DNA from 3 places in the Pseudarthrobacter sp. NPDC059871 genome. Region 1 is predicted to be linked to each of the others. Evidence: riboswitches for the same ligand, from Rfam matches in the RefSeq annotation. Region 1 holds a riboswitch; each other region holds the start of a gene.
What was found. Region 1 has a riboswitch for S-adenosylmethionine ahead of ACFV4R_RS08570 (DUF1737 domain-containing protein). Riboswitches for the same ligand answer to the same signal wherever they lie in the genome.
Positions count from the first base shown of each region.

Region 1 (7,296 bases):
CGGTCCCTCGCTGACCAGGCGGCGCAAAAGAACCATGCCCGGATTGCGGCGCTCGCAACCTCGCCGCTTCGATCCACCAGCCACACCACTCCCGACCCCCGGTATGCCCAGATGCTGGAGCGCTTTGGGTTGACCGCCCAGGAGCAGTTGACCTGCGGCTTCCACGTCCACACCTATATCGAGTCGCCGGATGAGGGCGTGGCGGTGCTGGACCGGATCAGGGACAAGCTGGCGGTGCTGACGGCGCTCAGTGCCAACTCGCCTTTCTGGAACGGGCAGCCCACCGGCTTCGAAAGCTACCGGACCCAGGCCTGGAACCGGTGGCCAACGTCCGGGCCGGCGGCCGTCTACGGCACCTATGCCGCGTACCGCAGGGTGGTGACGCGGCTCCTGGACAGCGGCGTGATGCTGGACGAAGGCATGCTGTATTTCGACGCCCGGCTCTCGCGGAACCACCCCACCGTAGAGGTCCGGGTAGCGGACGTCTGCCTGCGCGCCGACGACGCCGCACTGATCGGCTGCCTGGTGCGGGCCCTGGTGGAGTCCGCCAGCAGGGAGTGGCGCGACGGCGTGGACCCGGCTCCGGTCCCCACGGTCCTGCTGCGGATGGCATCGTGGCAGGCGAGCAACTCAGGGCTCACGGGCGAGTTGCTGGACTTTGGCAACTTCCGTCCGGCCCGCGCCGCGGACGTGGTCCGGTCGCTGGTGGATTACCTCGCCCCGGTGCTGGACGAGCAGGGCGAGTTGGCACTGGCACGGCAGGGCGTGGAGGACATCATTGCCCGCGGCACGGGCTCGGCGGAGCAGCGGCAGGTGCGGGAGAAGGCACTGACAGGCCAGCCCGAGGACTTCGGCTTCGGCGCAGTGGTGAAACACGCGGTCAGGGTGACCATGCGCGACACCCTGGATCCTTCGGAAGTGGACAATGTTCCCGAACTGCTGCGGGTGCGGCAGTCCTAGACCGCACTGCCGGGCGGCCCGCCATCAAAACACGGCAGGCCTTCCGCCCGCGACGCCGTCCGTGTCCGGACCAGCGCCGCCGCAGCGGAATCACCCTAGATCTGCTTGAGGGCCTGTTCCAGGTCGCCGATGAGGTCCTCGGCGTCCTCAAGCCCCACGGACAGGCGCACCACGCCGTCGGTCAGGCCGATCGCGGCCCTGCCCTCCGGACCCATGGCCCGGTGCGTGGTGGTGGCCGGGTGCGTGATGAGGGACTTGGAATCGCCCAGGTTGTTGGAAATGTCGATGATCCGCAGCGCGTCCAGCAGCGCGAACGCGGCCTCCTTGCCGGAGCGCCCGCCCGAGGGCGCCAGTTCAAGCGTGAGCACCGTGCCGCCGGCCTTCATCTGCTTGGCGGCGAGCCCATACTGCGGGTGTGACTTCAGGAGCGGGTACTTGACCCAACTGACGGCGGGCTGCTGTTCCAGCCATTCGGCGAGCCGCAGGGCGGTGGCCGAGGAGTGGCTGACGCGCAGGCCCATGGTCTCCAGGCCCTTGGTGAGCACCCAGGCGTTGAACGCGGACAGGGCGGGCCCGGTGTGGCGCATCAGTTGCTTCACGGGACCGTCAATGAATTCCTTGGTGCCCAGGATGGCACCGCCGAGAACCCGGCCCTGGCCATCGATGTGCTTCGTGCCGGAATAGACGATCACGTCGGCGCCGAGCTGTCCGCAGCGCTGCAGCAGGGGAGTGGCGAACACGTTGTCGACGACGACGGTGGCACCCGCCGCGTGCGCCAGTTCGCTGACCGCGGCGATGTCCACGATTTCCTGCATGGGGTTGGACGGGGATTCGAAGAAGACAGCGGTGGTGGGCTCGGACAGCGCGGACCGCCACTGCTCCAGGTCCGGGCCGTCGACGAAGACTGTCTCCACGCCCCAGCGGGGCAGGATCTCGTTCAGGATCACAAAGCAGGAGCCGAACAGCGACCGGGCAGCAACCACGCGGTCCCCGGCAGCCAGCAGCGCACCGAGGGCCGTGAAGACGGCGGACATTCCGGACGCCGTCGCAAAACATGCCTCGGTGCCCTCCAGCAGGCGGAGGCGTTCCTGGAACGTGGCCACCGAGGGGTTGCCGTAGCGGGAGTAGACGAAGCGTTCGTCCTCGCCGGTGAAGGCGCGCTCGGCAGCGGCAGCGGATTCGTATACGAACCCGGAGTTGAGGAATATCGCTTCGGACGTTTCCTGGAAGTTGGTGCGGTCCAGCCCGCCGCGGACGGCCTGGGTGTCAGGGCTCCAGCCGGCGGCGTCTTCGTTGAAGGTCACTTAGTTCTTTCCGAGGTTGGTGGGCAGGCCGCGGTTCTTCCAGCCGTTGACGGTGCGTTCGCCGTAACGGTCCGGTTCGCCTTCGAAGCCTTCCAGGACGTTGTAGGAGGTGAAACCCGCCTGGGTTGCCGCCGTGGCCGCCGCGATGGAGCGCTGCCCGGAGCGGCACAGGAACAGCAGTTCGGTGCCGCGGTTCTCCGGGCCCTGCTGCTCCAGGTCTGTAATGAAGTCCGGGTTGGGAATGCCGCCCGGGAACGTCCACTGGATGAACAGGGGATCGTTGTCCGTGGCCTTGGTGTCCGGGATGCCAATGTGCGCCCATTCGCCCTCCGTGCGGACGTCCACCAGGATGGCGCCCTGCTCCAGCTTGGCCCAGGCCTCCTGGGGTGTCAGGTCTCCTGCGTAGCTCATGCGTGGCCCTCGCCGTCGAATTCGGTTTCTTCAGTAGCGGATTCGAGGCTGTCCACGGCGGTGGCGACGGCGGCATCCGCGGAGGCGATGGCTGCCGGGAGCACCACTGCCTGGGCCACGATGACGCTGCTGCCGTTGAAGGTCGCTGCCGGGCTGCCGTGCAGCACATACCCTTCCGCCAAGGCGGCCGAGATCCGCTCGCAAAAGGCGCGGTCGTCCGGGCCGCTGATCAGGCGGTAGGACAGTTTCTCTTCGGGGACAGGTGCGTCAGACATGACGGATCTCCTTCTCTCACGCTTGCAGCTCGAATCGGTCGATATGCCGAGTATTCACCTGAGGCACCCCGCCGTGGGAGGAGGGTTGCCGACCGGCCAGTCAGGGCTTGGTGCCGGTACTCATTACTCCCCAAAAACGTAACACCTGCCGCCGGGAGCCGCACCGCCGCCGTCGTCATCTTCCGTAACTGAACCGGAAACACAGGGTCACAGGGGTGCGGAGCCCTTTCGCGGAAGCGCCCGACGACGGCATTGCCGCAGGTGGACGGGTTCTACAACGCTTCCTGCATGCTTTCCCGGCAGGCCGCGACCGATAAAGTACAGGTGGGGCCGCCGCCCCACCAGGTCTTCGGCACCGGGGGGTTCCATGAGCACGCGTACATCCGCGCGACGACGCACCAAGCCTTCGGTCAGTCCGTTCCGCGCGGGCGCGTCGAGGGGGTGGACATTCCTTGCCGTCCTGCTGCTGGCAGCGTGTGCCGTGGTGCTGCCCGCAGGTGCCGCCCGCGCGGCTGACCTCAGCCCGGATGAGGGAAAACCCCTGTTCGGGGCAATGCTGGAATGGGGTGAGGATTCCGCTGCCGGTTTCGCCGAACGGCTTGGCGCTTCCCCCGCAGCCTACGGGCACGACCTCGCCCTGCCGTACCGCCCGTCGGAGCAGAACAACCTCCGGGGCTTCCTGGAGCAGGCGTCACTGCAGGGCTCGCACGCGATATTCACCGTGAAGCCCAGCGTGCCCCTGGACCAGATAGATGACGCTGCGGCGGCTTCCTTTGCCGGCGAAGTGCGGCGGCTGACGTCCGGTTTTACCGGGCAGGTGCTCATTCGTTTCGCCCCGGATATGAATGCCAGCTGGGTGGAATGGGGCCAGCAGCCCGGCGCGTACCGGAACGCCTTCCGTGCGGTGTCCGCTGCCTTCAAGAAGTCCGACGGCGGCCCGCTGATGGTGTGGGAGCCGTACCTTGGCAAGGACTATCCCTTCGCCCGTAGCCGGAACGCGCCCACGCCCGGCAGTGAGGGCTTCGCGTTGCTCGACACCAACGGTGACGGGACCTGGGACGGGGCCGACAGCGCCTACGAACCGTACTATCCCGGCGATGACGCCGTGGACTGGGTGGGCCTGACCGCCTTCCACGACGATACGGCCGGCGGGGCGGCGGTGAACACGGTGCCCCGGCCGGGCGAGCTGCAGGAGATGCTCACAGCCTCCGGCGGGGAAAACTTCTACAACGACTATTCGGCCGGGCGTGCTAAACCGTTCGTACTGCAGACCGCCGCGTTCTACAGCCCCTCCTCCGGGGGCGCCTCCGAGGTGGACGTCAAGGCCGGCTGGTTCGACCAGGTGGTGGGAGCCGCCACGTCCGCCCAGTTCCAGAAGACTGCGCTGGTGGTGTGGGACGAACGGACCAGCACCCGGGACACCGGAGTGGCAAGCATCAGCTGGCTGCTGACCGGCAATTCCGCCGTGGCGGAGGCTGCCCACGCGCAGCTGAAGGATTCGTCAATGGTGACCGGACCCGTCACGGAGGTAGGCGCCGGCGGCAGCTATGTCCGGGCCAACACCCTGACGGGCGCCGCAGCCTGGACGGTGGGCGTGGCGCTGATCCTCCTGCTGGTGGCACTGTGGCAGGTTCCCCGCAGGGTGAACGCCGCTACCGCCTGGGTTACGCCGATCCCTCCAAGCGGGATTCGCGGGTTGACCTGCTCCGCGGCATGGCCATCGTCTTCGTGGTGGTCAACCACCTGGGCATGACGTCGCTGTTCCAGCTGCTGACCCAGGAAGCTGTGGGGTTCGTCAGCGGCGCCGAACTGTTCGTGCTGTTTTCCGGGCTGGTGGTGGGCATGGTCTACGGCCCCCGGGTGCGCGAGGACTTTGGCACGGTGCTGGACCTGACGTCCCGCCGGGCCGGCAAGCTGTACCTGACGGCGCTGGTGGTCCTGGTGGGCGTGTTCCTGGTTTCGCTCCTCCCCATTTTCCGGACCGAAGCCCTCACCACGTTCGTGGACCAGGGGACCGGCGGGGCCGGCCACCAGGGTGCCGGCCGCACCTACGACCTGTACGCGGGGATGGAATCCCTCTTCCAGTTCCCGGTGCCGCCGCAGATTCTTCCTGCCGTCCTCCTGCTGCAGTTCGGCCCCTGGCAGTTCAACGTCATGGGCCTGTACGTGGTGCTGCTGCTGGTCAGCCCGCTGATCCTCGCCGCGCTCAGCCGCGGGAAGGCCCTCTGGGTGCTGGCCGCGACGCTCGGACTCTACGCCGTCGGCTCCATCACGCGCTTTCGGCTCCTGCCGTCGCAGTTCGAGGATTCGTTCCCGCTGCTTGTATGGCAGGTGCTGTTCGTCATCGGGCTCGTGGCGGGCTACCACCGGCGGACCATCGTGGCGTGGCTGTCTGCGAGGACGTGGCTGGTAGCGGCATGCACCGCCGTCGCGCTGCTCTTCGCGTTCCTGTCCTGGGGTAACCCCTACCTGGCCAACGGCTTCGACGTCCGCCTGGCCCTGATTCCGGACACGACGTACCGGGCCATGTACGACGCACTGTTTGCCCGCACCTATCTGGCTCCGGGCCGGCTGCTCAACGTGCTGATCCTGGTGGTGGCTGCCTACGCGCTCCTGACGGCGTACTGGAAACCCATCGAGCGGGTGCTGGGATGGTTCCTGATTCCCCTGGGGCGCGCCACCCTCTACGTGTTCATCATGCACGTGGTGCTGATCGCCGTGGTGGCCAACATCCCCGCGCTGCAGCAGGAGAACGTTCTGCTTAACACCGCCGCCTATGCCGTGGTCCTCGGGCTCCTGTGGGCGATGGTCCGGACGAAGTTCCTCTTCAGGATCATTCCCACCTAGGACCTGTTCGGGAGCCTGGCGTGGCCGCCCACGGTCACTGTCCGTGCGGCAGGATGAGCTGGTGCAGCAGGTGGTCCTGCCATGTTCCGGCGATCTGCAGGTACTCCGGGGCAACCCCGATCTCCCGGAACCCTGCCCGGCCCAGGATGCGCCGCGACGCCGCGTTGTGCAGCAGGGTGGCGGCCTGGATACGGTGCAGGCCAAGCTCCCTGTGCGCGTAGCCTGCCGCGAACCTGACAGCCGCCGTGCCGACCCCCCGCCCCAGGAGGCCGTGGTCCACCCAGTAACCGAGGTTGGCGCTGAGGAACGGACCCCGGACAATTCCGGTGAGGGTGATGGTTCCGACGATGCGCTGGCCGGCCGACGGGCTGCCGGAACCCTCGGTAAGAACCCAGGGAACTTCTGTCCCCAACGCCAGCTGCCCAAGCTTGGCTTGGATGAGCTCCAGCTGGCGCCGGGCGGTATAAAACTCCTCCGGCCGCTGGGGTTCCCACGGTGAGAGGTGCTCCCGGTTCCGGGTATAGGCCTCTGCCAGGGCATGGCCATCACCGTCATGGAGAAGCCGGACGCCCACGCCGTGAAGCAGTTCTTCTGGATCGCCGGCGGGCCCGGGACTGGGAGTATTCATCCCTCGATTGTGCCGTGCGGCTGCGAGATAGCTGCAGCCCGGCGGATGGTTTTGCTGAGGGGCCTAAATGAAAGATGCTGTGGCACCCGCGGTGCCACAGCATCTTGTTTCGTTCGCTAGATGAGGCCGGGATAGCTGGCGACGATGTAGTCGGCAGCGGCCGGGCCTTTCATCCGCAGGCGGTTGTGCCGCGGGTTGATCCGGTGCTTCATGGCTGCCCAGAACTGCGGTTCCGCTCCCGGGGAGTGCTGGTTGATGAAGCACCAGCTGGTGTACAGCCCGAACAGGCGGTCACGGTTAAGGCCATGTTCTGTGGCGTCGTCGAGGTAGGTGGCTTCCTGGAGGAACAGATCAAACTGCGAATTGGCCATGACGGCTTCCCTTCGCTAAGTGCATGGTGTCGCCATTCGGCTATAGCGGCGGGCCTCCCACGCCCTGCACGGGGCGATGGAGTGTGACTGGGCCCCTGTGGAAAATAGAAGTTTCTCAGCCGGGTCGATGCCTTCGTCTACAATGTAGACTTTACCCGTAGACTACATAACAAGCAATGCCCCTCAACAACGGTGCGGCAGCCGCCAGGTTCGGGCGATCTCAACGCAAGGACGTACACATGGCTTCCCCAGTGAACCGCAGGCCTGACGCGGGGGCACGGTCTAAACCGCGCCTAAGCCGGGAGCTGGTGCTGTCCAAGGCCCTTGAGCTAGTCGATTCCGACGGCGTCGAAGCGCTCACCATGCGCAGGCTCGGGCAGGAACTGGGGCGCGACCCCATGAGCCTGTACCGGTACGCAGAAAACCGTGCGGCTCTGCTTGACGGTGTGGCGGAGCTGGTACTGGATGATCTTTCAATCCATCCAGAGGACCCTGACTGG
Region 1 covers NZ_JBHWJV010000005.1:75,834-83,129, forward strand. Annotated here, with positions in the region: gene ACFV4R_RS08555 (glutamate--cysteine ligase) at 1-960, shown strand, start outside; gene ACFV4R_RS08560 (O-succinylhomoserine sulfhydrylase) at 1,056-2,264, opposite strand; gene ACFV4R_RS08565 (rhodanese-like domain-containing protein) at 2,265-2,675, opposite strand; gene ACFV4R_RS08570 (DUF1737 domain-containing protein) at 2,672-2,950, opposite strand; SAM riboswitch class IV at 2,964-3,078, opposite strand; partial or broken gene opgC (OpgC domain-containing protein) at 3,318-5,797, shown strand; gene ACFV4R_RS08580 (GNAT family N-acetyltransferase) at 5,832-6,425, opposite strand; gene ACFV4R_RS08585 (hypothetical protein) at 6,542-6,796, opposite strand; gene ACFV4R_RS08590 (TetR/AcrR family transcriptional regulator C-terminal domain-containing protein) at 7,036-7,296, shown strand, end outside.

Region 2 (7,296 bases), on a different contig from region 1:
AACTCCTGGCCGGGGAAGATCTTGACGTCGTCCGCGGGGCGGCCGGCCTTAAGGGTGCGCGCCACGATGTCCTCGCGGAACCTCTTGGCATCCTCAAGCTCGGCATGCCGGGAGAAGATCACGTCGGCGTTCCGGACGGCGAAGTCCCGCCCGTCCGGCGAGTCGCCGGCCTGGAAGAGAACCGGGTGGTGCTGGGAGGAGCGCGGCAGGCGGCCGGTGATCTCGACGTCGAAACTTGCGTCCGTGCGCCGGACCGGAGTGATGCTGCCTTCCTCGAGCCAGCGCCCGGCATCCCGGGACCCGGCGATTGCGCCGTCGGCCCAGGAATCCCAGATCGCTTTGGCCGTCTGGACGAAGGCCTCGGCCCGGATATAGCGGTCCTCGTGCTTGAGGAACCCGCCGCGCCGGAAGTTGGCACCGGTCCAGGCGTTGTCCGTGGTGACGATATTCCAGGCCGCCCGCCCGCCAGAGAGCAGGTCCAGGCTGGCCAGGCGGTGCGCCAGGTCTGCGGGGTCGTTGTAGGTGGTGTTCTGGGTGGCCACCAGGCCGATGTTGGTGGTGACGGCGGCCAGGGCCGCGAGGGCCGTCTGGGCATCGGGGCGGCCGGCGACATCGAGGTCGTGGATCCGGCCCAGGTGCTCGCGCAGGCGGAGTCCCTCACCGAGGAAGAACGCGGTGAAAAGGCCGCGCTCCGCCGTCTGGGCCACCCGGCGGAAGGATTCGAAGTCGGTTTGGGAACCGCTCTCCGGGGTCTTCCAGACGGTGGTGTGGTTGACGCCCTGGAAGAAGACGCCAAACTGGATCTGGCCGTTGCCGGCGGTGCGGTGGTGCGTGCTCATGATGCTCTCTTTCAGGCCGCGGCGTAGCGGTTGGCGGGGCGGGGAAGGCCGAAGGTTTCGCGCAGGGTGGTTCCGGTGCGCGGCGCGGCCACACCGGCGCGGTGCAGTTCCGGCAGGACCTGGGCGGCGAGTTCGGGCAGGTCGATGTCCAGGACGGCCGGGTGGAGCCGGACCCCGTCTGCTGCGCGGAAGAGTTCAACCAGCAGCTCGACGAGCCCTGCCGCATTGCCGGCGTACCGGGCGCCGCCCTGCCAGGGTTCGTACGCATCAAGCTCCGCGAGGCGCTCCGCCGCGGACTGGCCGCGGGAGTCGAGGACGACGTCGAGCTCCACCAGGGTGCGCGGGGTTCCGGCCGCTGCTGCAGCCACCGCCGCGGCTGCCAGTCCGTCCACCGAACCGGCGGCGGCGAGCGCCACGTCCGCTTCGACGGCAGGGATCAGGTCCGCCGGTGCGAAGACCACCAGCTGCCCCTGCAGCGGCCGGGGAATGATGGACGGGCCCTTCACGGAGAATCTGTCACCGTCGAAGTCGGCGTAGTGGAGCTTGTCCCGGTCCAGGTAACGGCCGGTGGCTGCGTCCCGGATGACAGCGCCGTCCTCCCAGGAATCCCAGAGCCGGCGGCCGGCCTCCACCACGTCTGCTGCCTCGGCCAGGACATCGGCTTCGGCGAGTGCCTGGCGGCCCACGGACCGTGCCTCGGCGGGTTCGTTGGCGGCGCTGACCAGCCAGCCGGCCCGGCCGTGGGAGGAATAGTCCAGGCTGGCCAGCTGCGTGGCCACATGGAACGGCTCGGTAAACAGCGTTCCCGCCTCGGGGACCAGTCCAAGGGACCGGGTCAGCGGGGCCGCGAAGGCCGCACGCTGCACGGCGTCGATCCGGCCGGCGATGCCGGTGCTGCCGGCATCCAGGACGCGGGAATCGCGGAAGGTGGCCAGGTGGAAGCCTGCGATATCCGCGGCCTGGGCGGTTTCCCGGATCCGGCCGCCGCCCAGGAGGGCGCCGGGAAGGTGGGACGCGCGGCGCCACGCGGCCGGGTGGGCGCCGTCGCCGTCGAGCTCGAGCGCAACGATTTTGGAGCGCAGTTCAGGGACAGGTGTTGAAGCCATGGTTTCCTTCTTCAGGGCCGCAGCGCGGCCGGGACGACATTCACTTGCCGCGGTGCGGCCAGGTCTGTTTCCGGAGCACCCCGCCACAAAATGCCTGAGGGTTGCCGCAGCACCAGCCGGTCCTTGGCGTGCTGACTCTTGACCTATGGCTTGAATGTAGGAGCCGGCCCAATGCGTTGACAAACGCGGTTGTCGCGCGGCGTCAACGCAGGAAATCCCGCGTCAAACAGCGGCTTTTGGCGTCATCTTTGCACTTTTGCCCAGCATCGGAAACGGGCTCCGTGACGGCCTGTTTCCCCCGGTTGAGCCCGGTGACAGGGCCGCTTGGGACAGGGTGGGCCGGCTCGTAGGGTCATGCCATGCCTACCGCTTCCCCCGTCCCCCTGTCAGTACTCGATCTCAGTCCAGTCCCTGCCGGGCAGTCGGCCGGCGACGCGCTGCGCAACAGCATTGACCTTGCTGTAGCCGCAGAGGACCTTGGCTACCACCGCTTCTGGCTGGCCGAGCACCACCTGAACCCCGGCGTCGCCGGTTCCGCCCCGCACGTGCTCTCGGCCCTGGTTGCGGCGGCCACCCGGACCATCCGTGTGGGCACCGCCGCCACCATCCTGGGCAACTACCGGCCGCTGCAGGTGGCGGAGAACATCGGCACCCTCGCGGCCCTGTACCCGGACCGGCTGGACCTGGGGTTCGGACGGTCGGGGCAGCCCAGCACGCCGGCCGCGGATTCAACGGATGCGGGACGGACGACGCCGGAGCCCGCCGCCGCCCACGGCTCCGCTGCGGGTGCTACGCATGCGGACGGCCCCGCGCACGCCGCGGGCGCGGTCGCTGCGGCGCAGCCGGACGAGGGAGCCCGGGTGGTGGACGGGCTCCTGGTCCCGGCGGCTCGGCGGCTCTTCAATTCCGTCCTCCCGCGGAAATTCCGCCTCCAGGCCGAACTCCTGGGCCGCGAACCCGGCGACGCGGACAACTTCGAAAGCGACGTCCAGGACGTGATCGGGTTCTTCACCGGCGGCTACCGGACCCGGCACGGCGAGGAGATCACGGTAACTCCGGCACGGGGCACCACGCCCCAGTTCTGGATCCATGGCTCAACGGCCGGTCCCAGCGCCCGGCTGGCAGGGAAACTCGGCCTGCCGTTTGGGGCGAACTACCACGTCTCCCCTGCCACAGTGCTGGATTCGGTGGCAGAATACCGGACCCATTTCAAGCCGTCGGCCGCGCTGGCGGAGCCATACGTCACCGTCTCCGCGGATGTCCTGGTGGCTGACGGCGGGGAGTCCGCCCGCACCCTTGGCGCCGGTTACGCCGCCTGGGTGCACAGCATCCGCACCGGCCACGGCGCCATTCCCTACCCTGCGCCCCGTGACGGCGGCCGCCTGGATGCGCTGTCAGCCGCACCCGAAACGGGGGCTCCGGACCTCATCCGGGACCGGGTGGAGACGCGGTTCGTGGGCGGCCCGGCGCAGGTGGCCGACCAACTGCGGTCCCTGCAGCACGCCACGGGCGCCCAGGAACTGCTGATCACCACCATCGCCCACAGCCACCGGCACCGCGTGCACTCCTACGAACTGCTGGCCGCCGAGTGGGGCCTGTCCTGAAGTTTGTCCCATCACCATCCGCACAAGAGAAGGAAAGAATCATGACCACTGAAACCGAAACAGACACGCAACTCGTCACGGCCGCAGAAGCCGCCCAACTGATTGCCGGCGGTGCACTGCTGGTTGACGTCCGCAGCGATGCCGGACGCAACAGCACCGGTGCAATCCCCGGAGCGCTGGTGGTGGACCGCGGGCGCGTGGAGGAGGATTTCGGCCCCGAGTCGGAGGAACGCCTGGCGCAGGTTGAAGGCACGGACCAGAAGATCGTAGTGTTCTGCGGCTCCGTGAACGGCTCCGGCCCGGTTGCACGGAAGCTTGAGCGGCTCGGTTACGCCAACGCCGTGCACGTTGACGGCGGTTTCCCCGCCCTGCGCGACGCCGGTGTGCCCACCACCGGGCCCGTCGACGCCGCCGGCAACTAAGCGTCCGTCCGTTCCCCGGCTCCCGGGGCCGGTGAACCTGCCCGGCGGACACCGGCCCCTGCCCCCACCGGCGCCGCCGGCCGGGCACCTGGCTCGCCGGAAACCGACGCTGCAGGCACCGGGGCGCCGGGCACTGGGGTGAGGGCCGTCGTCGTACTTTCCTTTCCGGAGCGTGCGACGGCGGCCCTGGCTTTCCGTGCCGAAACAGCGATCCGCACGGCGTCCGCCGCTCCGGCCAGCAGGGCGGCGGCCAGCAACGCGCAGCACAGCACGATGCCCTGGTGGAAGGCTTCCCGGGCATTCCCGCCGGAGGCACCCTCGCCGAGGAACATGCCCGCGGCCGCGGCGGAACAGAGTGCTGCGGAGAAGCGCTGGCTGAGCTGGTAGAACCCCGCAGCCACCCCCGCCGCCCCTTGCGGCGCATGGGCCAGCGTGAGTGTTTGGTTGGGCGCCACCACAAGCCCTGTGGCCGCGCCCTGCAGGAGCCCCACCCCGGCGACAATTGCTGCGGCAGCACCGGCGTCGAACCCCTGGACCGCCCAGTCCTTTGCCGGGAGGCAGGCCAGCGCCGCGGCGATGGCAACCACTATTCCGGTCCTGCCGTACCGGCCAACGAACCTCCAGCTGAGGCTTGAAGCCAGCAGCATTCCGGCGGCCTGCGGTGCCAGGATCGCTGCGGCGGCCAGCGGAGGCAGGCCCGTTCCGGACAGGAAGTACAGCGAGGTCACTGCCGCCATGGCCGCTCCGACGCCGAACTGGCACAGCGCCACCACCGTGCCAAGGAGATACCCGGGCGACCTCACCAGCGCCGGGCTGAGCAGCGGGGTGCGGCCGCGCCGGTGATAGGAAAACTCCCATGCCGCGAAGGCCAGCACTGCGGCGGCGCCCACTCCCATCCACACGACGGCCACCGGGCCCGGGCCGTAGATGGTAGGAACCAGCGATGCCACCACCACCGCGCCCAGCAAGGCCGCCCCCGGGACGTCCACGGAGGAACGGCGCGGTGCAGCATCGCTTGGGTCCTGGATGCGGCCTGCGCTGGCTAAGCTGGCGGCATCCGTTCCGGGGGTGCGCGCGCTTCCTGACCTGGCCGGGCCGGGCTGCGGCGCCGCGCGCGGAAGGTAAACCAGCGCCAGGGGCACCAGGACCAGCACGAGCGGAACGTTGACCAGGAACAGGAGCCGCCAACTAAGGGCAGGATCGCCGGCGGAGAGAATAATGCCGCCCACAAGGGGGCCGCAGACCGCAGCCGTGCCACCGGCGGCCGCGTAGTAGCCCAGTGCCTTGGCCCGCCCGGAGCCGGTAAAAATGTCCTGGAGGAGGCCCAGTACCTGGGGGTTCAGCGTGCCGGCGCCCAGTCCCTGCAGCAGGCGGGCGGCGATGACGACGGCGGGATCCGACGCAAGCCCGCCGAGGAGGCTGAAGGCGCCGAACACTGCAACCCCGGCGATGAACAGTTTCCGGCGGCCCAGCAGGTCGCCCAACCGTCCGGCCGGAACCAGCGCGACGCCAAAAGCCAGGGAATAGCTGGCCAGGATCACTGCACCTGCCCGCTGTCCGCATGCAGGCCGGCGGCCATGGCCGGGACGGCAAGAACGAAAACCGATTGATCGAGCAGGGTCACGAACCCGGCGCCGAGGCACAGCCACAGCGCGGCACGCGGGGACGGCGTGCCCGTTGTCGGTAGTGTGCTTGTCCCAGCGATTCGGCCCATATCGGGACCCTAAGCCCGGGCAGCAGGGCGCTCCGCATCCGGCGTCGGAGCATTAATCCGGGTGAAGTCCGGTTACCTGAGGCTTCCGTGAGGGGTCCTTTTGTGACGGTTCCCGTGACGCCGGGCGGGTGGGCGGAGCCGCATTTGCACATCGGGCGAAATGCTGGGAGACGCGGCTCAAAACAGTTTGGGACGCGCCGCTGCGCCGTCCTACCGTGGCCGCATGACAGCCCTCCCCCGCACGTCCGCAGTCCATCCCCGCCCGGTTCCGGACGCGGAGGTGACAGCATGACAGTCTTCGAATCCGTCCTGGACGGCATCGGGGGCACTCCCTTGGTCCGCCTGCGCCGCCTCGGGGCGGGACTGCGTCCACGGATCTACGCCAAGCTGGAATTCCAGAACATCGGCGGCAGCGTCAAGGACCGGGCGGCGCTGTCCATGATCCGGGCCGCCGAACGCCAGGGGCAGCTCCGTCCCGGCGGAACGGTGGTGGAAGGAACCAGCGGCAACACCGGCATCGGGCTGGCCATGGTGGCAGCGCAGCTGGGGTACCGGGCAGTGATTTTCGCGCCGGCGGCAACGGCCGCGGAGAAGATCCGGCTGTTGCGGGCCTACGGCGCCGAGGTGCACCTGGTGGCCGATTTCGTTCCGCGCGACCATCCGGGCCATCTGGCTTCCCGGGCTGCCGCGTTTACGGCAGCTACTCCCGGCGCGTGGCTTGCCCAGCAGTACGACAACCCTGCCAACCCCGCGGCCCACCGTCACACCACGGGCCCTGAAATCTGGGATGACACCGAGGGGTCCGTCACCCATCTGGTGGCGAGTGTGGGAACGGGCGGCACACTGTCCGGCACCGGCGGTTTCCTGAAGGACGCCAGCGGCGGTTCGGTGCAGGTGGTGGCGGCTGATCCGGAGCATTCCCGGTACGGCGGTGGTGACGGGGCGCTGAAGTACGTGGAAGGCGCCGGCCATGCCCTGCACCCCGAATCCGTGGAGGACATTTGGCCGGAGGCCTTCGACACCAACGTTGTGGACCACTACATCCGGGTCAGCGACCGTGATGCGATTTTTACCGCCCGGCGGGCAGCCCGCGAGGAAGGGCTGCTAACCGGGGCCACCGGCGGAACGGCCCTTGCTGCCGCGCTGAGCCTGGCGGAAGGGCTGGACGAGTCCCACACCATCGTGGTGGTCCTTCCCGATTCAGGGCGTAACTACCTTTCCACGTATTTCGACGACGGCTGGCTGGCCTCGCTGGGCTTCCTTGAACCGGACAGTCCCCGCGGAACCGTGCGGTCGCTGCTTCCTTCCGTTGACACCGGCGGCCCGGCGGGCGGGGTGCCGCTTCTGCCGTCGGGGCAGGCTGTGGGCGAGTCCATCGCCCACCTCCGCGCACGGGGATTGGGGCCGGCCGATCCTGCCTTCCTTGTCCTGGACCGCGGGGCGCGGCACGGGACGGTCCACCCCAGGGAGGTCCTGGCCGCCGTGACCCTCGAGTCGCTACAGGCGTTGGATTCCCAGGCCGGGCCATCGGCGGCGGCCCTCCACGCCGCAGTGCCCTACCGTGCGGTGGGGGCTGGAACGCCGGTGCCCGGCGCTGGAGGCGGAGACGGT
Region 2 covers NZ_JBHWJV010000002.1:211,103-218,398, reverse strand. Annotated here, with positions in the region: gene ACFV4R_RS03770 (NtaA/DmoA family FMN-dependent monooxygenase) at 1-839, opposite strand, end outside; gene ACFV4R_RS03765 (LLM class flavin-dependent oxidoreductase) at 851-1,945, opposite strand; SAM riboswitch class IV at 1,981-2,089, opposite strand; gene ACFV4R_RS03760 (LLM class flavin-dependent oxidoreductase) at 2,305-3,549, shown strand; gene ACFV4R_RS03755 (rhodanese-like domain-containing protein) at 3,591-3,971, shown strand; gene ACFV4R_RS03750 (MFS transporter) at 3,968-5,512, opposite strand; gene ACFV4R_RS03745 (hypothetical protein) at 5,509-5,685, opposite strand; gene ACFV4R_RS03740 (PLP-dependent cysteine synthase family protein) at 5,974-7,296, shown strand, end outside.
Region 2: linked by a shared signal. The riboswitch ahead of ACFV4R_RS03765 (LLM class flavin-dependent oxidoreductase) and the one ahead of ACFV4R_RS08570 (DUF1737 domain-containing protein) in region 1 are both predicted to bind S-adenosylmethionine.

Region 3 (7,296 bases), on a different contig from region 1:
GTACAGCTAGGCGGGGCAGGCCCGGAAATGGATTCGGCCGCTATCAGCAGGTGACGCCATTGTCACAGGCTGATAGCGGCCGAAGCTCGTGCGGGCAGGCGCCCGTTTCTGTGGCCCGGTGTGGCACCGGACCACAGGTGAAGGGTCAGAGGGTGACGGCTCCGTTGGCGGTTTCGAACGTGACGGACAGGATGCCGGGGGTGCCGTGCGGGGCCACCCACTCCACAGCCACGTCCTCCAGCGGCTTCTCCACGGGCTCGCCCAGCCATTCGGTGACCCGCGAAGCGGAACCGGCGATGGTCAGGCAGCTCATCTTGAGGCTGCTGTCGTAGGCGTTGGACGGGTGTAGCGACGGGTCGCCTTCCCATTTGAGCATGTAGGGAACCTGGGGGTCGGCGATGAGTCCCAGGATGCCGATCTGCTTCCATACGAGCTCCCGGCCGTCCGGGAACTTGCGGTTGCCGTTGACGGCCGAGCGCCCGAGGCGCTCCTCGAAGGGGGCGAGGTCGTCCACTTCGACGCACCAGCCCATCCAGCCGCCGCCCGCCGCCGAACGGGCCCGTACGGCCTGACCGAAGGGGGCCTTGTCAGAGGCGGGGTGGTCCAGGACCTCAACGACTTCGAGGTACTTGTGGCCCGCGAGCGGGATGATCATATTCCGGGTACCGAACCGGGGATGTACCCCGCCTTTCACTGCCTCAACGCCGAGGGCAGATGCAATTCGTTCGGTTGTGGCCGCGAGGCCATCGTGTTCACAGGCGTAAGAGACGTGATCCATGCGCATGCCATCATCTTGGCACTTTGTGATCGGGCTCTCAGCTTAGGCTTGCCTTACTCGAATTTTCCATTTCAGCAGGGTTCAGTTTTCAGCCCGGAACTGGCGTGCAGGACCATGTTCGTCACAATCCTGTCCGCCGCCGCCAAGGTGTTCCTACACTGGGCGCAGGTCATGAGTGCCAGCGCCAAGCCCCGGCTCGCTGGCCGGCAACCCTCCATCCGCGGTGGGGTGCCCCGGGTGAGGACCTGGTTGTCCGGCAACGGCCGGGCGGCAAGCGCGGCCCGCGGTGCTCTCAGCATGCCGGGCCCATGTCAAAGGAGCCTTGAATGTCCAACGGTTGGTCCTTCGAAACCCGCCAGATCCACGCCGGCCAGGAGCCCGACGGCGTTACCGGCGCCCGGGCACTGCCCATCTACCAGACCACCTCGTTTGTCTTCCCCAGCGCCGAGAGTGCGGCCAACCGGTTCGCCCTGGCGGAACTGGCCCCCATCTACACCCGCATCGGCAACCCCACGCAGGAGGCCGTTGAGCAGCGCATCGCCAGCCTCGAAGGGGGACTCGGTGCCTTGCTGCTCAGCTCCGGCCAGGCCGCGGAGACCTTCGCCATCCTGAACATCGCAGAGGCGGGCGACCACATCGTGGCCAGCCCCAGCCTGTACGGCGGAACCTACAACCTGTTCGCCCACACGCTGAAGAAGTTCGGCATCACCGTGACGTTCGTGGCGGACCCGGACAACCTGGACCAGTGGCGGGACGCCGTGCAGCCCAACACCAAGCTGTTCTTCGGCGAGGTGGTCTCCAACCCGCGCCAGGACGTCCTGGACATCGAAGGCATTTCCGGGGTGGCGCACCAGGCCGGTGTGCCCCTGATCGTGGACAACACCCTTTCCACGCCATACCTGATCCGTCCCCTGGAATGGGGAGCCGACATCGTGGTCCACTCCGCCACCAAGTATCTCGGCGGGCACGGAGCGGCGATCGCCGGCGTCATCGTGGATTCGGGCAAATTCGACTTCAGCAAGGACCCGGATCGGTTCCCGGGTTTCAACACCCCGGACCCCACCTACAACGGATTGGTCTATGGCAGGGACCTCGGGGAAAACGGCCTCCTCGGCGCAAACCTGTCCTACATCCTCAAGGCGCGGGTCCAGCTCCTTCGCGACCTCGGCTCGGCCGTTTCGCCGTTCAACGCGTTCCTGATTGCCCAGGGCCTGGAAACGCTGAGCCTGCGCGTGGAACGCCATGTGGCCAACGCCACCGAAGTGGCCCAGTGGCTGGAAGGCCGGGACGACGTTGAATCGGTTGCCTACGCGGGCCTGCCGTCCAGCCCCTGGTACGAGCGCGGCCGCAAGTACGGGCCCAAGGGGACGGGCGCCGTCGTCGCCTTCAACCTTGCCGGAGGAGCCGAAGCGGGGCAGCGGTTCGTCGATGCCCTGGAACTGCACTCCCACGTTGCCAACATCGGCGACGTCCGTTCCCTGGTGATCCACCCTGCCTCCACCACCCACAGCCAGCTGACCCCGGAACAGCAGGCGGTTGCCGGCGTCACGCCTGGCCTGGTGCGGCTGTCCGTGGGCATCGAGCACATCGATGACATCCTGGCAGACCTTAAGGCGGGCTTCCGCGCCGCCAAGGGAGCGGCCGGCTAAGCCGAAGACGTACGACGGCGGGAGGCCGGCCAGGCGGCCGGCCTCCCTTCCGCCGGGCTGCCGTCGGGGAAAAGCAGCGCGGACCGGCAAGTCACAACCAGTCACATGCTTGGCCATCAGCGGGGGGTGTTTCGTACACTCGAACCAGGTCATGAGTGCCAGTGACAGCCCCGGCTTGCTGGCCGGCAACCCTCCTTCCGCGGCGGGGTGCCCCGGGTGAAGACCTGGCCTGCCGGTAAACGACGGCGGGCAAGCGCGTAGAAGAGGTCTTGCCATGACGGTTACCGTCGCCCGTACAACCGCACCCGAACACGGAATTGTCCGCTATGCCTCCATCGGGGGGCTGCAGCTCGAGGGCGGCGGATTCCTGCCCGACGTCACCCTGGCGTACGAAACGTGGGGGACGCTGAACGCCGATGGCAGCAACGCCATCCTGGTGGAGCACGCCCTGACCGGCAGCACGCACGTGACCCGCGGGGACACCGATGAGGAAGGCTGGTGGGAGCACCTTGCCGGACCCGGCGCCCCCGTGGATACGGACCGCTTCTTTGTGGTCTCCATCAACATTGTGGGCGGCTGTTACGGCTCCACCGGGCCGTCATCGCCCGGCCCCGACGGCAAGCCGTGGGGCTCCCGGTTCCCCCTGGTGACGCTCCGGGACAGCACGGAAGCTGAAGCCCGCCTGGCGGACCAGCTGGGCATCAGCAGCTGGTACGCGGTGCTGGGCGGCTCCATGGGCGGCGCCCGGGCGCTGGAATGGGCCGTCACTTTCCCCGAACGGGTGCAGCGCTGCGCCGTCATCGCGGTGGGAGCGGCCAGCACGGCCGAACAGATCGCGTTCGCCCAGGCCCAGACCCTGGCCATCCGCCAGGACCCGAACTTCAACGACGGCGACTACTACGGCGGTCCCTGCCCCGAGGACGGCCTGGCGCTCGCCCGCCGCATTGCCCACATCACCTACAGGTCGGCCGCCGAGCTGGAGCACCGCTTCGGCCGGGAAGCCCAGGCTTCGGAGTCGCCCCTGCAGGGCGGAGTCCTCGCCGGCAGGGGCCGGTACCAGGTGGAGAGCTACCTGGACCACCAGGGCAGCAAGCTCGTCCGGCGCTTCGACGCGAACAGCTACATCGCCCTCACCGAGGCGCTCATGAGCCACGACGTCTGCCGCGGCCGGGGAAGCCTGGCCGCTACCCTCGCCCGGACCAGTGCCCGGTTTTTCGTGGCAGCCGTGGAATCGGACCGGCTCTACTTCCCGTCCCAGTCTTACGAGTTGGCCCAGGCCCTTCCCGGCGACGTTGAGGTCCACCTCATCCAGGCGCCTATCGGCCACGACGGCTTCCTGACCGAAATCGGCCAGCTGGGAGCCCAGCTCCGGTCGGAGTTCCTGGCCTAGCAGCACGGCCTGCACAGAAACAGAGGCTTGTCCGCGGATCCGAACTCTCAAGGGCCGGGTTGCGCGAACAAGCCTCTGATCGATGATCTCCAGAACGTGACGACGCCCGGGGCCCCTAAGGGTTTCTGCGGCCCAGGCTAGCCGTTCATGATTTCGCTGCGGCGGGCCATGTAGTCCTCCATCGACATATCGCCGTTGCTGTACTTCTGGTCCAGTTCCGCGAGTTTCCGGGCCCGGAATCCCTGCGGGGCCGACGGCGGCGGGGGAGTGGCGGGCGCTGCCGGCTGTTCCGGCGCGGGGTACCCGGGCTGCTGCTGGCCGGGCTGGGGCTGGTTGTAGGGAGCCTGGTTGAACTGCTGCTCCCCGTACGGCGGCTGGCCGAAAGGCTGCCCGCCCTGGCCAGGGACCGGCGGCTGGCCGTACTGGTAGGGCCCGGGCTGTGGAACGTTCGGTGCCTGCTGCCCGATCTGCCGGAAACCGCCCGAGTAGTAGTCCTGCTGGGTGTAGCCATCGCGCGGCTGCCTGCTCTGCGGCCCGGCCGACCCGGGGAACTGGCCGCCCGGGTTCTGGCTGCCGGGATATTGGCCGGCGCCGGGGAACTGCTCGGGGTACCGGCCGGGAAAGCTCTGGTCGTGGTTCCGCTTGGCCACCGATTTCCGGTACATGCGCATGGCCATCGGGATCACGAATGACAGGATGATGATCCAGAAAAACAGGTTACTCACGGTGCTGCGCCTCTCGAGTGGGTCTTTCCAGCTTAACGGTCACGGGCCGCATGCCGTTCCGGCGGTCACCGGCACGCTGCCCCAGACCAGACCAGACCAGCTCAGCGCCGCACTGCGTCGGCCGTCCCAAGCGGACCTTCCCCCGAACCCAGGGGAACGCCCGGCCCAAAGGCCGGACCCGGCGTCGGACGCTTGGCCGTGATGCCGTCGCCCGAGGACTGGTGGCGCAGCCGCCGCAGCACCCACGGCACAAAGTACTCGCGGGCCCAGACGAGGTCACCGCTGCGGGCCTCTCGCCAGGTGCTCGGCGGCAGTGGTTTGGGGTGGCGGGGTTCGAGCGTGTGCTTCACGTTCAGGGACTCGAGCACCATTGCTGCGATGGTGTGGTGGCCCAGCGGAGAGAAGTGGAGGCGGTCCTGGTCCCACATCTGGGGGTCGCTGAGCTGCCGCAGGGACCACATGTCCGCAATCACGGCGTCGTGCCGTGCCGCGACGGTCCGCAGGTTCTCGTTGTAGATGGCCACCTTGCTGCGGATCCTTCCCAGCACCGAGGATCCGGTGTCGGGACCGTTGAACAGCACCACGGTGGCTCCGCCCATGGACAGGATCTGCACCACGGAATCCAGCTTTTCGGCCAGGGCGTCGGGGTCTCCGCCGGGGCGGATCAGGTCGTTGCCGCCTGCGGAGAGCGTCACCAGGTCGGGCTTGAGCGCCAGCGCCGGGGCGAGTTGCTGGTCGACGATCTGCTGGAGCAACCGGCCGCGGACGGCCAGGTTGGCGTAGGCGAAGTCGGGCAGCGTCCGGCCCAGTTCTTCGGCCACGCGGTCGGCCCAGCCACGGTAGCCGCCGGGACTTGAGGGTTCGGGATCGCCGATGCCCTCGGTAAAGGAGTCGCCCATGGCCACGTACCGGGTCCAGGGGTGGGAGCCGGTGTCCGTGATGGGGCTGTGGAGGGGGCTTGCGTCAGTCACGGGTCCTATCCTGCCTTCCGCCTCGCTGCCTACGCGAACGTAGGTTGTTACTTTCGGGTAACTGTAAGAATGGAAACCATGACTGAAGCCGAAGTATTTCCTGCCCCCGTCGTCCTGTGGTCGCACCCTGAAGGCGAGCGGGACGGTAAACCCCTGCTGGTGCTCCTGCACGGATACGGCGCCAACGAGCAGGACCTGCTGAGCCTCGCGGATCTCCTGCCCGGCGGGTTCGCGGTCGCCTCCGTCCGTGCCCCGATCGCCACGGGCCCGGGCTTTACCTGGTTCCCGCTGACGGCCTCGATCGACTATTCGCTGGACCGGGTCAAGAAGGCCTCGGCGTACGTCCTGGACTGGATCGACACCATCAGGGAAGGGCACCCCTCGGTGTCCCTGCTCGGCTTCTCCATGGGCATGGCCATGGCCACCACCCTCCTGCGGCAGCGGCCCGCGGACTTCGCAGCCGTCGTCGGACTTTCAGGGTTCGTGGTGGACGCCGGCGACGACCCCACGTTCAAGGATGCCGAGCTGGACGGCACCGTGCCCATGTTCTGGGGCCGGGACCAGCAGGACCCTGTGATCACCGAGGACAAGATCGACTACACCATGGGCTGGGTGCGCAAGCACGTCAAGCTCACCAAGGTGCTCTACACAGGAATGTGGCACGGCATCAACCAGCAGGAAATTGGCCACGTGGGCGAATTCCTCACCCACGAGGTCCTGAAGAAATAGGGCGTACGACGACGGGCGGCGGCCCGGGAGCCACGCCCTTTTTCCGCCGGCGGGGTACAGCAGGCGGAGTACAGCACACAGGGCGCCGGGGGTCTTAGGCCTCCGGCGCGACCACCCGCACGGTCTGGCCGTTCACGGTGACGGTGTCGCCGTTGTGCAGCTGGCGGCCTCGGCGGTCGTCAATTTCGCCGTTGACCTTCACCAGCCCGTTCTTGATCAGCTCCGCCGCTTCCACGCCGTCCTCCACAAGGTTGGCAAGCTTCAGCAGCTGGCCCAGCCGGATCATGGAGTCGCGGATGGGGACGTCGTCAACGGGGATGCTCATAGAGCAATAATGCCTGACGTAAGGTGGATCCAATGACCTCCACCTCCCGCCTGCCCGTACTCGCAGGCCTGCCGCTGGCGGTGGGCGCAGGCCTTGCCATTCCCGTCCAGGGCCGGATCAACGGCGCCCTGGGTGCCCGGCTGGACGACGGCATCAGCGCCGCGGTGGTGAGCTTCAGCACAGGGCTGCTGGTCATGATCCTCATCTCGCTGCTGCTGCCGCGTGGCCGGGCCGGCCTTGCCCGGATCATTCCCGCCGTCCGCAGCCGGGCGTTCCCGCCCGCCTATGTCCTGGCCGGCGGCATCGGCGCGCTGTTCGTGTTTGCCCAGACCTTCACTGTCGGCATCCTGGGCGTGGCGCTCTTCACGGTCGCCACCGTGACGGGACAGACGGTCAGCGGCCTGCTGGTGGACCGGCTGGGCCTGGGCCCCGCGGGCAAGAAATCCGTCACCGGCATCCGGATTGTCGGCTGCATCCTCACCATCGCCGCCGTCGCCTGGGCCGTATCACCGCGCTTCGCCACATCCGGCTCCGGCGGGGCTGCCGCGCTGCTGCTGCCCCTCCTGCTGCCCGTGGCAGCGGGCTTCCTGATGAGTTTCCAGCAGGCGATGAACGGCACCGCAACCGTTCACTACGGCACCCCGATCGCCGCCACGCTGGTCAACTTCATCGCCGGCTGCCTGGTCCTGTGGACGGTGCTGGCCATCAAGGTGGTGGTGGCGGGACCCG
Region 3 covers NZ_JBHWJV010000013.1:84-7,379, forward strand. Annotated here, with positions in the region: gene ACFV4R_RS16875 (VOC family protein) at 146-784, opposite strand; SAM riboswitch class IV at 946-1,061, shown strand; gene ACFV4R_RS16880 (bifunctional o-acetylhomoserine/o-acetylserine sulfhydrylase) at 1,105-2,427, shown strand; SAM riboswitch class IV at 2,575-2,689, shown strand; gene ACFV4R_RS16885 (homoserine O-acetyltransferase) at 2,702-3,817, shown strand; gene ACFV4R_RS16890 (hypothetical protein) at 3,955-4,542, opposite strand; gene ACFV4R_RS16895 (SGNH/GDSL hydrolase family protein) at 4,644-5,513, opposite strand; gene ACFV4R_RS16900 (alpha/beta hydrolase) at 5,592-6,242, shown strand; gene ACFV4R_RS16905 (RNA-binding S4 domain-containing protein) at 6,337-6,567, opposite strand; gene ACFV4R_RS16910 (DMT family transporter) at 6,600-7,296, shown strand, end outside.
Region 3: linked by a shared signal. The riboswitch ahead of ACFV4R_RS16885 (homoserine O-acetyltransferase) and the one ahead of ACFV4R_RS08570 (DUF1737 domain-containing protein) in region 1 are both predicted to bind S-adenosylmethionine.